Linked DNA regions of Methylosinus sp. H3A. The protein of the gene in region 1 interacts with the protein of each later gene in a pairwise test. Links are inferred from orthologs where the notes say so. Each region holds a gene or a part of one and is shown on either strand. Other genes may lie near its edges.

Region 1 (7,235 bases):
GGTGGTCTATGCGGAGGAGGCGACGAAGAGCGATCCGCGCTTCGTCATCAACGCGCAGAATTGCGTGCATTGCAAGACTTGCGACATCAAGGATCCGGCGCAGAACATAAATTGGGTTCCCCCGGAGGGCGGCGGCGGCCCGAATTATCCGAATATGTGAGCGATCGTCGGGCGGGCGGGCGCCGCGCAGGCGTCCGCCCGTCGCCGACGGCCCCGACCATTGCGAGCGACAATGTTCTTTCAACTTTCCAAGATCGCCGAATTCTTCGTCAATCCGGCGCATCTGGCTTTGCTTCTCGCGTCGATCGGCGTCGCTCTGCTATTCACGCGCTTCGCGAAAACGGGCCGCACGCTGGCGACGGCGGGAGTGCTCGCCCTTCTGGCAATGTCCTTTTCGCCGCTCGCGATCTATCTGGCGCTGCCCTTGGAAAATCGTTTCGCGCGGCCGGCGGCCGATATGCCGGCGCCCGGTGGAATCATCGTGCTCGGCGGCGCCTTCGACGAGAACATCAGCATGGCGCGCGGCGGCGTCGCCTTCAATGATTCCGCCGAGCGATTGACGGCCACAGTCGAATTGTCGCGCCGCTATCCGCAAGCCCGCATCCTCTTCTCGGGAGGCTCGTCGTCGCTGCGCGGCTCGCCCTTTTCCGAGGCGCAGGTCGCCGGACGATTTCTCGAGCAGATGGGCGTCGATCCGGCGCGGATCATCCTCGAGGACAAATCGCGCAACACATTCGAGAACGCCGTCTACTCCCGCGAGCTGGCGTCGCCGCGGCCGGGGGAGCCCTGGCTACTGGTCACATCGGCGATGCATATGCCGCGCTCTGTCGGCATTTTTCGACGGGTGGGCTTTCCAGCGATCCCCTATCCCGTCGCCTATCACACGAGGGGATCCTGGATGGACATCAGCCTTCACAAGAACGCGCCCGAAATGCTCCGGCTCGTCGATCTCACGGCGCATGAATGGATCGGCCTCCTCGCCTACTGGCTGACCGGGAAGACCGACGCTCTGTTTCCAGCGCCCGAAGCCGGCCAGTAAACGCGCGTCACTGGGCGCGTCAGTCGCGCGAGGACTTCCTGGAGCGGGAGGCGCCCGCCGACTCGGCGCGGCCGCCCGAGGTCGCCGCGGTCCAGGAGCCGTGCTTCATCTCCAGGAACAGCGCGATCGCCTGGGCGCGATTGCGCACCTCGAGCTTCTCGAACAAATTGCGCAAGTGGAATTTGATCGTGTTGATCGAGACGCCGAAATCCTTGGCGAGCTGGTTGTTGGTGTGGCCGGAGCCGAGCGCCGACAACAGGCTGCGCTCGCGCAGAGTGAGATTCTCCAGCGGATCGGCGCGCATCTTGCGGATGTCGACGAAGGGAAACACCATGTCGCCCGCCGCCACCGAGGCGAGCACGTCGAGCAGGCGCTCCGGCGGAGCGCGCTTGCTGACGAAGCCGGCGCCGCCCAATTGCAGCGTCTCCGCCGGCGCGGCGGGATCATTGGTGCCGCTATAGACGACGATCTTGGGCGCGGAGGGCTGGCGCGACAGCGCGCGCAGCACTTCCCGCGCGTGCAGCGTCGGCAATTGCCAGCCGATGATGGCGATCTGGAAGCGCTGCAGCTTGGCGGCGTCGAGAAACTCCTCGCCGTCCGTGACCTTCAGCACGAGATTGAAGCGGCGGTCGTCGGCGAGCAGCGCCTCGAGCCCGGCCAGGATCAGCGGGCTCTTGTCGGCGATGGCGACGTCGATCGGAAAAGCCGCGCCCGTCTCGCCGCGGTCTTCGCCCGAACGCTCGGCCTTCTGGCGTGGAGCGGTCGGCGCGCTGTCGGCCGCCTGCGTCGCGGGACGTTCGGGCGCGCGGATCGGCCCGGGACGTCCGACGGCTCGCGGTCGTTCATCTCCGAGCTTCGTCGAAGACGTCGAGGCCATGGGCCACTCCAAGTGAAAGCGCTGCGGTCGCAGCCAGGATGCACTCGGGCGGCGGCGCCCCCCGAGTGGGTAGGCCCGACTATATAACCTGCGGCTTCCATTGGAAAGCCTCGGCGCATCTTTCGCAACGCTCGAGGCGGATTCTTTCCAGCGCGACGACGCCAAAAAGAAGCGGCGCATCGAACGAGCCGATGCGCCGCATCATATCCGTAGACCGGTTCTGAAGCGTCAGTCGCTCAGAACCCAGCGAGCGGCGAAATACGCCGCGGCGCCGAGCGCGATGATCGCGATCATGCCAACCGGCGTCGCCGCATAGCTCGTAAGCTCGAGAATTGCTCCCATAACGCTTCCTCCTCTTTAACGCCCGATCTCGTTCAGGCTGCCAGCCGTGCAACGATATCACCCAAGACAGACGAAGTCTCGCCTGTTAAGTGAGATACGCTTTGGTGGATATCATCGCCGGCTCGAATTCCGAGAACGCCCTGGATGGGCCGACCGCGATCCGAGACGCGCCGACGGTCTTTCACGCCCGGCGCTCCTCTTCGAGCGGCCGAGCCAGGCCGCGATCCACGCCCGCGACACGTTGCTGGCAATTATATTAGCCTTTGATGCTCGTCAAGATGCGGCGCCGCCCTCATCGCCGTCTTTGGGGCTTGCGGAGCCGCGTGCGGCGCCGTTAATGAAGCTGCGGCTCGACGAAGAAGAACGGAAAAACCGACGCCAATGGCCCGCCCTTCTCTCACCTTCATCGCCGTCGCCGCCCTCGCGACGCTCATCGGCGCCGTCTGGTTCTTCGGCTATCGCCGCACACCCGCCTGTTCGGGCGAGGGGCGCTACATGGCGACGGTCCAGCAGTGCCGCGCCTATGGCCTCGACGCCGGCCTCTGCGCCGGCGCAGTGGACAAAGCGCGCGCGCTCGTCGCCCGCGTCGCGCCCCACACGGAGACGTCCTTCGATTGCGAAGTGCGCTTTTCGGAATGTTTCGCCGGACCGGACGGGCGCTTCACGCCCTCGCCCTCCTTCTGCCTCGCGCCGGGATCGGCGGAGCCGAGAGAGGTGCGCTATCTCGAATATGATTCCGATCGGCTGAACCGCAAGAAGACGCGCGAAATCCGCCTCGACTGAAGAGGCCGCTCGCGCGCCTATTGATCCGCGGCCTGGCGACGCCCGCCGAGATGGAATTCGGCGGGCTCGACGGTCAGCATGCCGACGGTGGTGCGCAGCGCCATCCGATAGGGCACGACCGCATGCGCCATGGGCAGAGGCGCAAGCCAGACGGTGATATCGTTGTTCTCGGCCATGAAGCGCGTCGAGACACTGTCCGGCCGATGCCCCGAGATCGGACGATAGCGCGCGGCGCAGACGGAGACCGGCCCGGAATAGCCGCGCGTCTCGACATTGCGCATCTCGACGAATGAGAGGGTCACGTCGAAACGGGTGACGCCGTCGAAGACGGGGATCGTCCGATTGCAGGCCGAGGGCCCGACGAGCGGCTCGCTCGCCGGAACGCTCATGATCAGCGCGCTCACCGGATCTGTGATGTGGGACTTGTTGCCATCCGTCACCGGAATGCGGACGGGCATGTCCCAGGGCGTCGGATCGACATGCACGGCGCGCACGGAATTGCCGGCGAGCGCCATGCGGACGGTGCGCGTCTCATAAGTGTTGGAGGTGGTGTTGGCGTAGCTCGCCGGCGCGAGCCCCTCATGCGAGACGACGCCGGCCGCGGTGGCGGCGCCGCGCGTGTCGTTGACGAGCGAGGCGAGGCCGGTCGTGCGCATCGAAATGTCGATGCGATAATTGCGCGCGTCGATGACGCCGTCGGCCGAGGCGTGGCCGATCGACAGGCCGAGCAGGCTCAAAGAGTAATGCGCCTTGAGCGTCTCCGCCCGGCAGGGAGAGGCCGCGACGAGCAGAGCGAGCGCGACGAGCTCCGGCGTCGAGCCGCGTCCGGCTCTTTCCAGCACAGATGAGAAAAACGCCATTCGAAGACCTGCGATCGAATCAGTCATCGCCACGATGGGCCAGGCGAGAGCGCTTGTCGATGCTCGGATCGCGCCGGAGGAAGGGGCTCGATTCAGGCCCACTCCTGCCAGCTGCCGTCGGCGAATATGCGCCACGCGCGCAGACCCGCTTTGGCGACCACGATGCGGCCGGCCTTCGCCTCGCTCACGAGATGCTTGAATACGAGAGGATTGCGCCAGGAAAACGGCTTTTCGGGATCGCAGACCGCATGATATTCGTCGCTGTCGGGATCGTCCATCAGCAGCGTGCCGACCTTGTCCGGCCGCAGCTGGACGCCGAGCGAGCGCTCCTCCTTCCAGCGGCAGTGATAATCGCGGCACACGTCGGGCCGTGTGGCGTAGACGCCGCAGCCGCTCGTCTTCGTGCAGTGCTCGCACCAGACGCCGGCCTTCTTGGTGAATTCCTCGATCTCCAGCACCTTGCAACAGAAAGCGCAGGGACCGCAGGCCTTGCCGGGAATGTCGAGCATGGTCTCGATTTTCGTCTTTTCGGCGATTTTGGGAACGAATCGATTCTGCTACATTGACTACAACGATCGCGACGCCGGCGCCATCGCCCCCCGGAGGGTCGCCAGAGGATCGCCGCGAGGAGGACCGCAATGACGAGAGCCGCCCCGAACATCGATCCCGAGACGCTGTTCGTCTCCACGCAATGGCTCGCCGACCATCTCCATGCGCCGGACGTCATCGTGTTCGACGCCTCCTGGCACATGCCGGCCGCCGGCCGGAACGCCCATGCCGAATATCTCGACGCCCATGTTCCAGGCGCCGTCTTCTTCGACATAGACGCCATCGCCGATCATTCGACCGACCTGCCGCATATGCTGCCGGACGCGGTCGCCTTCGCCTCGGCCGTCCGCAAGCTCGGCCTCGGCGACGGCATGCGCGCGGTGATCTATGACAGCCTCGGCCTCTTCTCCGCGCCGCGCCTGTGGTGGACGCTGCGCGTCTTCGGCGCCACCGACGTCTCCGTCCTCGACGGCGGCCTGCCGGCCTGGAAGGCAGAAGGCCGTCCGCTCGAGCAGGGCGAAGCCCACCGCGCGCCGCGCCATTTCACGCCGCGCGTCGACCGCGGGCTCGTCGCCGACTCGGCGGATGTGGCGCGAGCGCTGGCCGACGGCTCCGCGCAGGTCGTGGACATGCGCTCCGCCGAGCGCTTCGCGGGCAGCGTTCCCGAGCCGCGCCCCGGCCTGCGCTCCGGCCATATGCCCGGCGCGCTCAACCTGCCCTTCGGCAATCTCGTCGCCGATGGCCGCATGAAGGCGCCGGAGGCGCTGGAGGAGGTTTTCGCGCGCGCGAAGATCGATCCCGAGCGGCCGATCGTCGCGAGCTGCGGCTCCGGCCTCACCGCCTCGATCCTGAGCTTGGCGCTGGCCGCGTCGGGACGACGGCCGGCCACCGTCTATGACGGCTCCTGGTCCGAATGGGGCGCGCGCGCCGACCTTCCGGTCATATCCGATTCATGAGCAAACTGATTGTCTATCAGGCGCCAGCGCCCTTCTATTGGGCATAGTCGCTGATTTTCGGCATGGCGCCTTTTTGTGACAAATGATAGAAGCGCGGCGGTTCTTCGGTGAGGCGGATGCGTTCTCGGGGAACCTCGAGTCGGGATGCGGGGAAAGGTGAATGAAGAAAATCGAGGCGATCATCAAACCTTTCAAGCTCGATGAAGTAAAAGAAGCGCTCCAAGGCGCCGGCCTGCAGGGCATTACTGTCACCGAGGCGAAGGGTTTCGGTCGCCAAAAGGGGCATACCGAGCTGTATCGCGGCGCGGAATATGTGGTCGATTTCCTTCCCAAGGTGAAAATCGAGATCGTGCTCGCCGACGATGCGGTGGATCGCGCGGTCGAGGCCATCCGCAAAGCCGCGCAGACCGGACGCATCGGCGACGGAAAAATCTTCGTCTCCAACGTCGAAGGCGCGATCCGGATTCGCACCGGCGAGACCGGCGCGGACGCGATCTAGCCGGCGCCGAATTCGCTACGCCCCGCCGCCCCGCGGCTGACATTCGCGTCCCTACACTAGGACTCGACCGTCCACATCGAAATGAAGGCTCCACGACATGACAACGGCCAAGGACGTTCTCAAGCAGATCGCCGACAATGACGTAAAATATGTGGATTTCCGCTTCACGGATCCGCGCGGCAAGTGGCAGCACGTCACCTTCGACGTGTCGATCGTCGACGAGGAAGCGCTGAACGAAGGCATCATGTTCGACGGCTCCTCCATCGCCGGCTGGAAGGCGATCAACGAGTCGGACATGACGCTCCTGCCCGATCTCTCGACCGTCACGCACGACCCCTTCTTCGCCGCCTCCACTTTGTCGATCGTCTGCGACGTCGTCGAGCCCACGACCGGCCAGCCCTATAACCGCGACCCGCGCGGCATCGCCAAGAAGGCCCAGGCCTATCTTCAGGCGACCGGCGTCGGCGACACCTCGTTCTTCGGCCCGGAAGCCGAATTCTTCGTCTTCGACGACGTGCGCTTCTCGACCGACCCCTACAACACCGGCTTCACCGTCGACTCCGTCGAGCTGCCCACCAATTCCGACACCGCCTATGAGGGCGGCAATCTCGGCCATCGCGTGCGCACCAAGGGCGGCTATTTCCCGGTCCCGCCGATCGACTCCGCTCAGGACATGCGCGGCGAGATGCTGGCGGCCATGGCGTCCATGGGCGTCGCCGTCGAGAAGCACCATCACGAGGTCGCTTCCGCGCAGCATGAGCTGGGTCTGAAATTCGCGACGCTGGTCACCGTCGCCGATCATCTGCAGATCTACAAATACGCCATCCATCAGGTCGCGCATTCCTACGGCAAGACGGCGACCTTCATGCCCAAGCCCGTCTATGGCGACAATGGCTCCGGCATGCACGTCCACCAGTCGATCTGGAAGGAAGGCAAGCCGGTGTTCGCCGGCGACAAATACGCCGGCCTGTCCCAGGAATGCCTGTGGTATATCGGCGGCATCATCAAGCACGCCAAGGCGCTGAACGCCTTCACCAATCCGTCGACGAACTCCTATAAGCGCCTGGTTCCGGGCTTCGAGGCTCCGGTGCTGCTCGCCTATTCGTCGCGCAACCGCTCGGCCTCCTGCCGCATCCCCTTCGCGACCAGCCCGAAGGCGAAGCGCGTCGAGGTTCGCTTCCCCGATCCGACGGCGAATCCCTATCTCGCCTTCTCGGCCATGCTGATGGCGGGTCTCGACGGCATCGCCAACAAGATCGATCCGGGCCAGCCCTCGGACAAGGATCTCTACGACCTGCCGCCGGAGGAGCTGAAGGCGATCCCGACGGTC
Region 2 (7,152 bases), 2.0 Mb from region 1 along the record:
CGCCGGCGCGAGGCAAGAGCGCATCGGTCGATTCGCGCAGCCGGTCGAGCGCCTGTCGCAAGATCACCAGCTTTCGCTGGACATCGTTCTTGTCGTCCGACGAAAACACCGAATTGGCGAGGATCGCCACATGCTGCACGGATTGGGCGAGGCCGCGCACCTCGAGGACGAAATCATAGGCCGCCTCGATCTCATCCGTCTGCCGCGCGTGGAGACGCGATTGCCAGAAGGCGAAAACGGAGAGGCAGAGGGCGACAGCCCCGAGCAGCGCGACGACGCCGCCGAGTTTATGTGCGATGCTCGATTTCATTTGATTGAAAGCCGTGTGGAGGAAGCGACGCGCGAACATGCACAGGGTCGCGTTTCGAAACGGCTAACGTCGCGGTCGATAAGGCATTATTTTTTATGACGGATTTGTGAATGGCCGATGGCCGCGGGCGGATGAGGCCGCCTGCGGACCCGCTTTTTTGAATTGTGCTCAGGGCGTGAGCGCCGGCAGCCGCACCGTCGCCAGCGCCAGCGCCGCCATGCCTTCCTGCCGACCTGTGAAGCCCAGACGTTCGGAGGTCGTCGCCTTCACCGCCACCCGGCCGATATCGATCTCCATGATTTTCGCGAGGCTCTCGCGAATGGCGTCGCGATGCGGGCCGACCTTGGGCGCCTCGCAGACGATGGTGGCGTCGACATGGGCGATGATCCCGCCGCGCTCGCGCACGCGCTTGGCCGCGAAGGCCAGAAATATGGAGGAGGGCGCGCCCTTCCATTGCTGGTCTGAGGGCGGGAAATGCTTTCCGATGTCGCCGTCCGCGAGCGCGCCGAGCAGAGCGTCGGTGATCGCATGAGCGAGCACATCGGCGTCGGAATGGCCGGCGAGGCCATGAGTATGCGGCACCGGGACGCCGCCGAGCCAGACCTCGCTCCCCTCGCCGAAGGCGTGGACATCGTAGCCCTGGCCGGTGCGAATATCCGAGAGCTCGCCGAGCAGCCTGTCTTGCGCGCGCAAAAAATCCTCCGGCGTGGTGAGCTTGAAATTGGCGGCGTCGCCCGCGAACACATGGACCTTGTGGCCGGCGGCCTCGGCGACCATGCCGTCGTCGGTGAGTTCGCCGCCGCTCCCGGCGACGAGCCGATGCGCCTCGAGGATCAGCGGAAAGGCGAAAGACTGCGGCGTCTGTACGAAGCGCAGGCTGGCGCGGTCGGGCGTCGCCGTCACCACGCCTTCCGCGTCGATCTGCTTCACCGTGTCGGCGAGCGGCAGGCCGGGCACAGCCGCGCCATGGGCGCGCGCCGCCTCGATCGCCCGGCCGATGAGCGCCGCATCGGCGAAGGGCCGCGCCGCGTCCTGGATCAGCACGATATCCGGGGAGGCGGAGAGGGCCGCCAGCGCCTCGAGGCCGTTGCGCACGCTTTGCTGCCGCGTCGCGCCGCCGATCGCGGGTGCGAGCAGCCGATCCCGCGCGCCCTCCGAAAGCTCGGCGACGCTCGCGCGGTAGAGCTCGGCGTCGTCGGCGTGGATGGCGACGACGAGCGTAGCCGAAGGCGCAGCTTGGTGCATGGCTTCGAGCGTGCGCGCCAGCACAGACTTGCCGAGGAGCGCACGATATTGTTTTGGAAGGCCGTCGCCCGCGCGCACGCCGCGGCCGCCGGCGACGGTGAGGATCGCAATGGTCGAGGAAGAGCTCATAGAAGGTTCCTCTCCCGCTTTTTCGCTGTCGCGTCAATTTCACCTTGGCGTCAATTTTCGCGAATCTCGGGGATGTACTCATTGCGTACGTATGGCTGTCTGCATATAGTATAGGCACGATGACAACTGATGAAATTATAGGCGAGACCATAGGAGCCACGCCTTTGCGCATCGGTTCGCTTCATCTCGAGGGGCGGGCGCTGCTCGCCCCCATGGCCGGCGTGACCGATCTCGCCATGCGGCGGATCGCATTGCGTTTCGGCGCGTCCGCGGCAGTCGGCGAAATGGTCGGGGCGAGCGCACTGGCGCGTGGCGACGCCGAGGCCCGCCATCGGCTCGACGGCTCCGGCCTCGACACCCATATCGTCCAGATCGCGGCGCGCGATCCGGTCGGCGTCGCCGAGACGGCGCGCCGGGCCGAAGCCGCTGGAGCCACTTTGATCGACATAAATATGGGCTGTCCCTGCAAGCGCGTGACCGGCGGCCTCGCCGGCGCCGCGCTGATGCGCGAGCCCGCGCTCGCCGCCGAGCTGGTGCGCGCCGCCGTGGCGGCGGTCTCGGTTCCGGTCAGCGTCAAAATGCGGCTCGGTTGGGATGATTCTAGCCGTAACGCCGCCGAGCTCGCCCGTCTCGTCGCGGCCGAGGGCGCGGCCATGGTGACGGTGCATGGCCGCACGCGCGCGCAATTCTACGAGGGCAGGGCGGATTGGCGGGCGATCGCCGAGGTCAAGGCCGCCGTCGAAATTCCCGTCGTCGCCAATGGCGACTGCGCCTCGCCGCGGGACGCCGCTGCGATGCTCGCGGCTTCGGGCGCCGATGCGGTGATGGTGGGCCGGGCGGCGCTGGGGCAGCCCTGGCTCGTCGGCGACATCGCGCATTTTCTGGCGACCGGCCGTCGCCGCGCCGCGCCCTCCGCGACAGCGCGGCTCGAGGCGGCGCTGGACCATTTGGACGGCCTGCTCGCGGCCATGGGCGCGAACGCCGGCCTGCGCCACGCGCGCAAGCATCTATCCGCCTACGCCGAGCGGGCGGAAGGAGGCGCCGAAGAGCGCGCGCGTCTGCGCGGGGCGCTCGTCGCCTCCGCCTCGGCCGAAGAAGTCCGTGGACTTCTTCGCCGGCTGTTCTCGCTCGAGCCGGCGCAAAGGGAGCCGGCTCCGGCACATTGCTGACGCGAAAGTCCCATAGAGGATCGGCGCGCGATCCGCGCCCGAAAATGAGTCCGAGGTGTCGAGATGACGGCCGAATCCAACCCGCAGCGGCGCAAGAGCGCGCTCACGACGCCCGTCGGCGCGAGGCTGCGCGTTATCGCCGACGACAATCGCGCCTGCATTCTCGAGGCGCTGCCGAATGTGATCCTGGCGATCCGCCCGGACGGCGTGATCGTCGACGCCAACGCCGCAGCCGAGTCCTTTTTCGAGATCGGCAAGCCGATCCTCATCGGGCAGGAGCTCGGCCGTCTGGTGCCCTTCGGCTCGCCGCTGCTCGCGCTCATCGAGCAGGTGCGCGAGCGCGGCTCGGCGATCAACGAATATCGCATCGACCTCGGCCGCCCCGGAATGGAGGGCGAAAGGCGCGTCGATGTGCATTGCGCGCCGCTGCCCGAGAGCGAGGGTGGCGTGCTGGTCGTGCTGCAAGAGCGCACAATTGCCGATAAAATAGACAGGCAGCTGACCCATAGGGGGGCGGCGCGCACGGTTTCTGGGCTCGCGGCGATGCTCGCGCATGAAATCAAGAACCCGCTGTCGGGCATTCGCGGCGCTGCGCAACTGCTGGAAAGCTCGGTGGGAGACGCAGATCGGGCGCTGACGCGGCTGATCTGCGAGGAGACCGACCGCATCGTCCGCCTCGTCGACCGCATGGAGGTGTTCTCCGACTCGCGGCCGCTCGAGCGCGAAAAGGTCAATATTCATGTCGTTCTCGACCATGTGAAGCGCGTCGCCCGCAGCGGCTTCGCCCGCCACATTCGCTTCATCGAGAATTACGACCCCTCGCTGCCGCCCGTCGCCGCCAATCGCGACCAGCTGGTGCAGGTGTTCCTCAATCTGGTGAAGAACGCCGCCGAGGCGATCGGCGACGCCATAGACGGCGAGATCGAGCTCTCCACCGCCTTCCGGCCCGGGGTCAGCCTGCGCACGCTGGGCGAGAAGCGCCCGGTCGGCCTGCCGCTCGAATTCTGTGTGCGCGACAATGGCCGCGGCGTGCCCGAGGACATAGCCGCGCATTTGTTCGATCCCTTCGTCACCACGAAGACTTCCGGAACTGGCCTCGGACTTGCACTGGTGGCCAAGATCGTCAATGACCACGGCGGCATCGTCGAATGCGAATCTCATCCGAGGCGAACCACTTTCCGTATCCTGATGCCGATGTATCGCAACAAAGACGAGGAGAAACGAGCAGACGAACGACGAGCCAGAAAACAAATTCCCGTCGCCGAGGGACCGGAGCCGGCGCCAAGAGAGCGCCGCTCGTGAGAACGATCTGCTGGAGAAAAATCCGATGACCCACGGCGAGATTCTGGTCGCCGACGACGACGCCGCGATCAGAACGGTGGTCGCGCAGGCGCTGTCGCGCGCCGGCTATGAGGTGCGCACGACCGGCACAGCCGCAACCCTGTGGCGCTGGGTGCAATCGGGCGAGGGCGATCTCGTCGTCACCGATGTCGTGATGCCGGACGAGAACGCTTTCGAGCTTTTGCCGCGCATCAAGAAATTGCGCCCCGATCTGCCCATCATCGTGATGAGCGCGCAGAACACATTCATGACCGCGATCCGCGCCTCCGAGCGCGGCGCCTATGATTATCTGCCCAAGCCTTTCGATCTGAAGGAGCTGGTCGGCATCGTCGGCCGCGCCATGGCCGAGCCGCGCAAGAAGAACGAGATCGACGGCCCGGACGATATGGAGGGCATGCCCCTCGTCGGCCGCTCGCAGGCGATGCAGGAGATCTATCGCTCGCTCGCGCGGCTGATGCAGACAGACCTCACTGTCATGATCAATGGCGAGTCCGGCACCGGCAAGGAGCTGGTCGCTCGCGCGCTGCACGACTACGGCAAGCGCAAGAAGGGCCCCTTCGTCGCCATCAATATGGCGGCCATTCCGCGCGATCTCATCGAGAGCGAGCTGTTCGGCCATGAGAAGGGCTCGTTCACCGGCGCCAATCAGCGCTCTATCGGCCGCTTCGAGCAGGCCGAGGGCGGCACGCTGTTCCTCGACGAGATCGGCGACATGCCGATGGAGGCGCAGACGCGTCTTCTGCGCGTGCTGCAGCAGGGCGAATATACGACCGTCGGCGGCCGCACGCCGATCAAGACCAATGTCCGCATCATCGCCGCGACCAATAAGGATCTGCGCGCGCTGATCCAGCAGGGCCTGTTCCGCGAAGATCTCTATTTCCGCCTCAACGTCGTGCCGCTGCGGCTGCCGCCGCTGCGCGAGCGCTCGGAGGACATCGCCGACCTCGTGCATCACTTCTTCAAAGTGGCGGCGAGCGAGGGCCTGCCGCAGAAATATATCGAGCAGGCGGCGCTCGACCGCATGAAGCGCTATCGTTGGCCGGGCAACATCCGCGAGCTGGAGAATCTGATCCGGCGCCTCGCGGCCCTGCATCCGCAGGAGGTCATCACCGAGCAGGTGGTGGAGCTCGAGCTCGAGCATGAGATGCGTCAGGCTTCGCCCGGCGACCGGCTCCTGCCGGCGACGTCCGTCATGGCGGATATGCCCTCCGACAAGGATTTGACGCTCTCCACCTCGGTCGAGCAGCATCTCGCCAAGCTGTTCCGTGACCATGGCGATCGCCTGCCGCCGCCGGGCCTCTATCATCGGGTCATCCGCGAGATCGAGGTGCCGCTGATCTCCGCCGCTCTCGCCGCGACGCGGGGCAATCAGATCAAGGCCGCGGAGCTGCTCGGCCTCAACCGCAACACGCTGCGCAAGAAGGTCAACGATCTCGACATCCGCCTGATGCGCTCGCCGCGATAGCGCGGACTCCTTCTCCCGCTCGCGGGAGAAGGGAGCGCGCGAGATTGCCACTCCGCGCATCGCGACCTATACAGGCGCATGTCCATGGCGGGAGAGATTCAGGCGCCTGCGCCGCCGGCCGCGCCCAGGAAAAGATCTTGGCGCCTGTGGTTCGGGCCGATCGCGGTCGTCGCGGCAGTGGCCTGCGCGCTCGCGACTTTCTTCGTCATGGCCGAGCTCGCGCCCGTCGCGCCGACCAGCGACGTCGTCTATCCTCTGTTCTTCGCCGACGCGGTCGCGCTGGTCCTGCTCGCCACTCTGGTGCTGGTCAAGGCGGGCTCGCTCATCGGTTCCTGGCGGCGCGGCGCGGCGGCGGCCGGGCTCCATATTCGCATCGTCGGCTTCTTCTCCGTGCTGGCGCTGACGCCGGCCATCATTCTCGCCATCGTCGGCTCGGTGACGCTCGAGCGCGCGCTGAACCCGCAATTCCTCGCCATGGTGAAGACCTCGGTGCATAGCACGGCGGAGGCGGCGCGCGTGTTCCGCGAGACGCAATGCCGCTCGCTGCTGCAGGAGGCGCAGCTCTCCGCCTCGGACCTCGATCGCGCGCGCGCCATGTTCAACGCCGATCGCGGGCTGTTCCACGAATTTTTTGTCTCGCGAGCGCGCTTCCTCGGTTTTTCCGTGGCGGCGATCGTCAAGACCGACGGACAGATATTGGAGCGCGTCGATGTGACGGCCGACGGCTCGGCGATCGTCATCGCGCCGCCGGCTTCCGATTTCGAGGATGCGCGCATAGGCGAGCCGCTCTGCCTCGTCATCGACGACGGGCGCACTTTCGTCGCGCTGCGGCCGCTGTCGACCTTTCCGGACACATTCCTCTATGTGACGCGTCCGGTCGATCCTTTCGGCGTGCAATTTCCGGAGCAGGCGGCGAGCCTCATCGCCACCTATGACGCTTTCGAGGCCTATCGCGGCGCGGTGAAGAAGGCCTTCACCGTCATGTATGCGCTGCTCGCCACCATAATGCTGCTCTCGGCGGTCTGGGTCGGTCTCGACTTCGTCGACCGGCTCGTCGCGCCGATCCGCGCGCTCATCGCCGCGACCGATCAAGTGTCCGCCGGCAATCTCGATGTGCGCGTCGATGTCGAGCGCTCGCACGGCGATCTCGCCCGGCTCGGCGCCGTCTTCAACAATATGACCAGCGAGATCGAGCAGCAGCAGAGCCGTCTGCTCACGGCCAATCGCCAGAACGAGGAGCGGCGTCTGTTCACCGAGGCGGTGCTCTCCGGCGTGCCGGCGGCCGTCATCGGCGTCGACGCGGAGGGGCGGATCAATGTGCTCAACCGTTCGGCGGAGGAGCTTCTCGTCGGCGGAGCGGGACGTGACGGCGCCACGGCGGCGATCGGCGCGCGGGCGGCCGAAGCTCTCCCCGAGATCGCGCCCATTCTGGCCGATGCGGTGGAAGCCTTTCCGCGCGCTATTCAGACGCAGATCAACATCAGGCGCGGCGC

What was found. The genes of interacting proteins can lie anywhere in the genome.
Region 2: the proteins of IY145_RS10500 (region 1) and IY145_RS19760 interact in binary tests that used the Escherichia coli proteins (3 or more experiments, as listed by UniProt). The link is inferred for Methylosinus sp. H3A from one-to-one orthologs.

The regions. Positions count from the first base shown.
Region 1 is NZ_JADNQW010000005.1:1,607,947-1,615,181, reverse strand. What follows is about bases 4,267-7,235. They hold IY145_RS10500 (P-II family nitrogen regulator), read left to right. Parts: upstream 4,267-5,566; coding sequence 5,567-5,905; downstream 5,906-7,235. Other genes in these bases: glnA (type I glutamate--ammonia ligase), read left to right, coding at 6,003-7,235; sseA (3-mercaptopyruvate sulfurtransferase), read left to right, coding at 4,540-5,406; IY145_RS10510 (hypothetical protein), read right to left, coding at 4,267-4,410. Outside these bases: IY145_RS10535 (electron transfer flavoprotein-ubiquinone oxidoreductase), read left to right, coding at 1-160; IY145_RS10530 (YdcF family protein), read left to right, coding at 233-1,039; IY145_RS10525 (response regulator transcription factor), read right to left, coding at 1,059-1,916; IY145_RS10520 (hypothetical protein), read left to right, coding at 2,640-3,041; IY145_RS10515 (DUF3108 domain-containing protein), read right to left, coding at 3,059-3,901; more of IY145_RS10510, read right to left, coding at 3,994-4,266. UniProt on the Escherichia coli protein: P-II indirectly controls the transcription of the glutamine synthetase gene (glnA). P-II prevents NR-II-catalyzed conversion of NR-I to NR-I-phosphate, the transcriptional activator of GlnA. When P-II is uridylylated to P-II-UMP, these events are reversed.
Region 2 is NZ_JADNQW010000005.1:3,624,505-3,631,656, forward strand. Bases 2,150-5,035 are described here. They hold IY145_RS19760 (two-component system sensor histidine kinase NtrB), read left to right. Parts: upstream 2,150-2,916; coding sequence 2,917-4,155; downstream 4,156-5,035. Other genes in these bases: dusB (tRNA dihydrouridine synthase DusB), read left to right, coding at 2,150-2,853; ntrC (nitrogen regulation protein NR(I)), read left to right, coding at 4,181-5,035. Also shown: IY145_RS19745 (methyl-accepting chemotaxis protein), read right to left, coding at 1-310; IY145_RS19750 (bifunctional 2-C-methyl-D-erythritol 4-phosphate cytidylyltransferase/2-C-methyl-D-erythritol 2,4-cyclodiphosphate synthase), read right to left, coding at 479-1,684; more of dusB, read left to right, coding at 1,849-2,149; more of ntrC, read left to right, coding at 5,036-5,659; IY145_RS19770 (sensor histidine kinase), read left to right, coding at 5,738-7,152.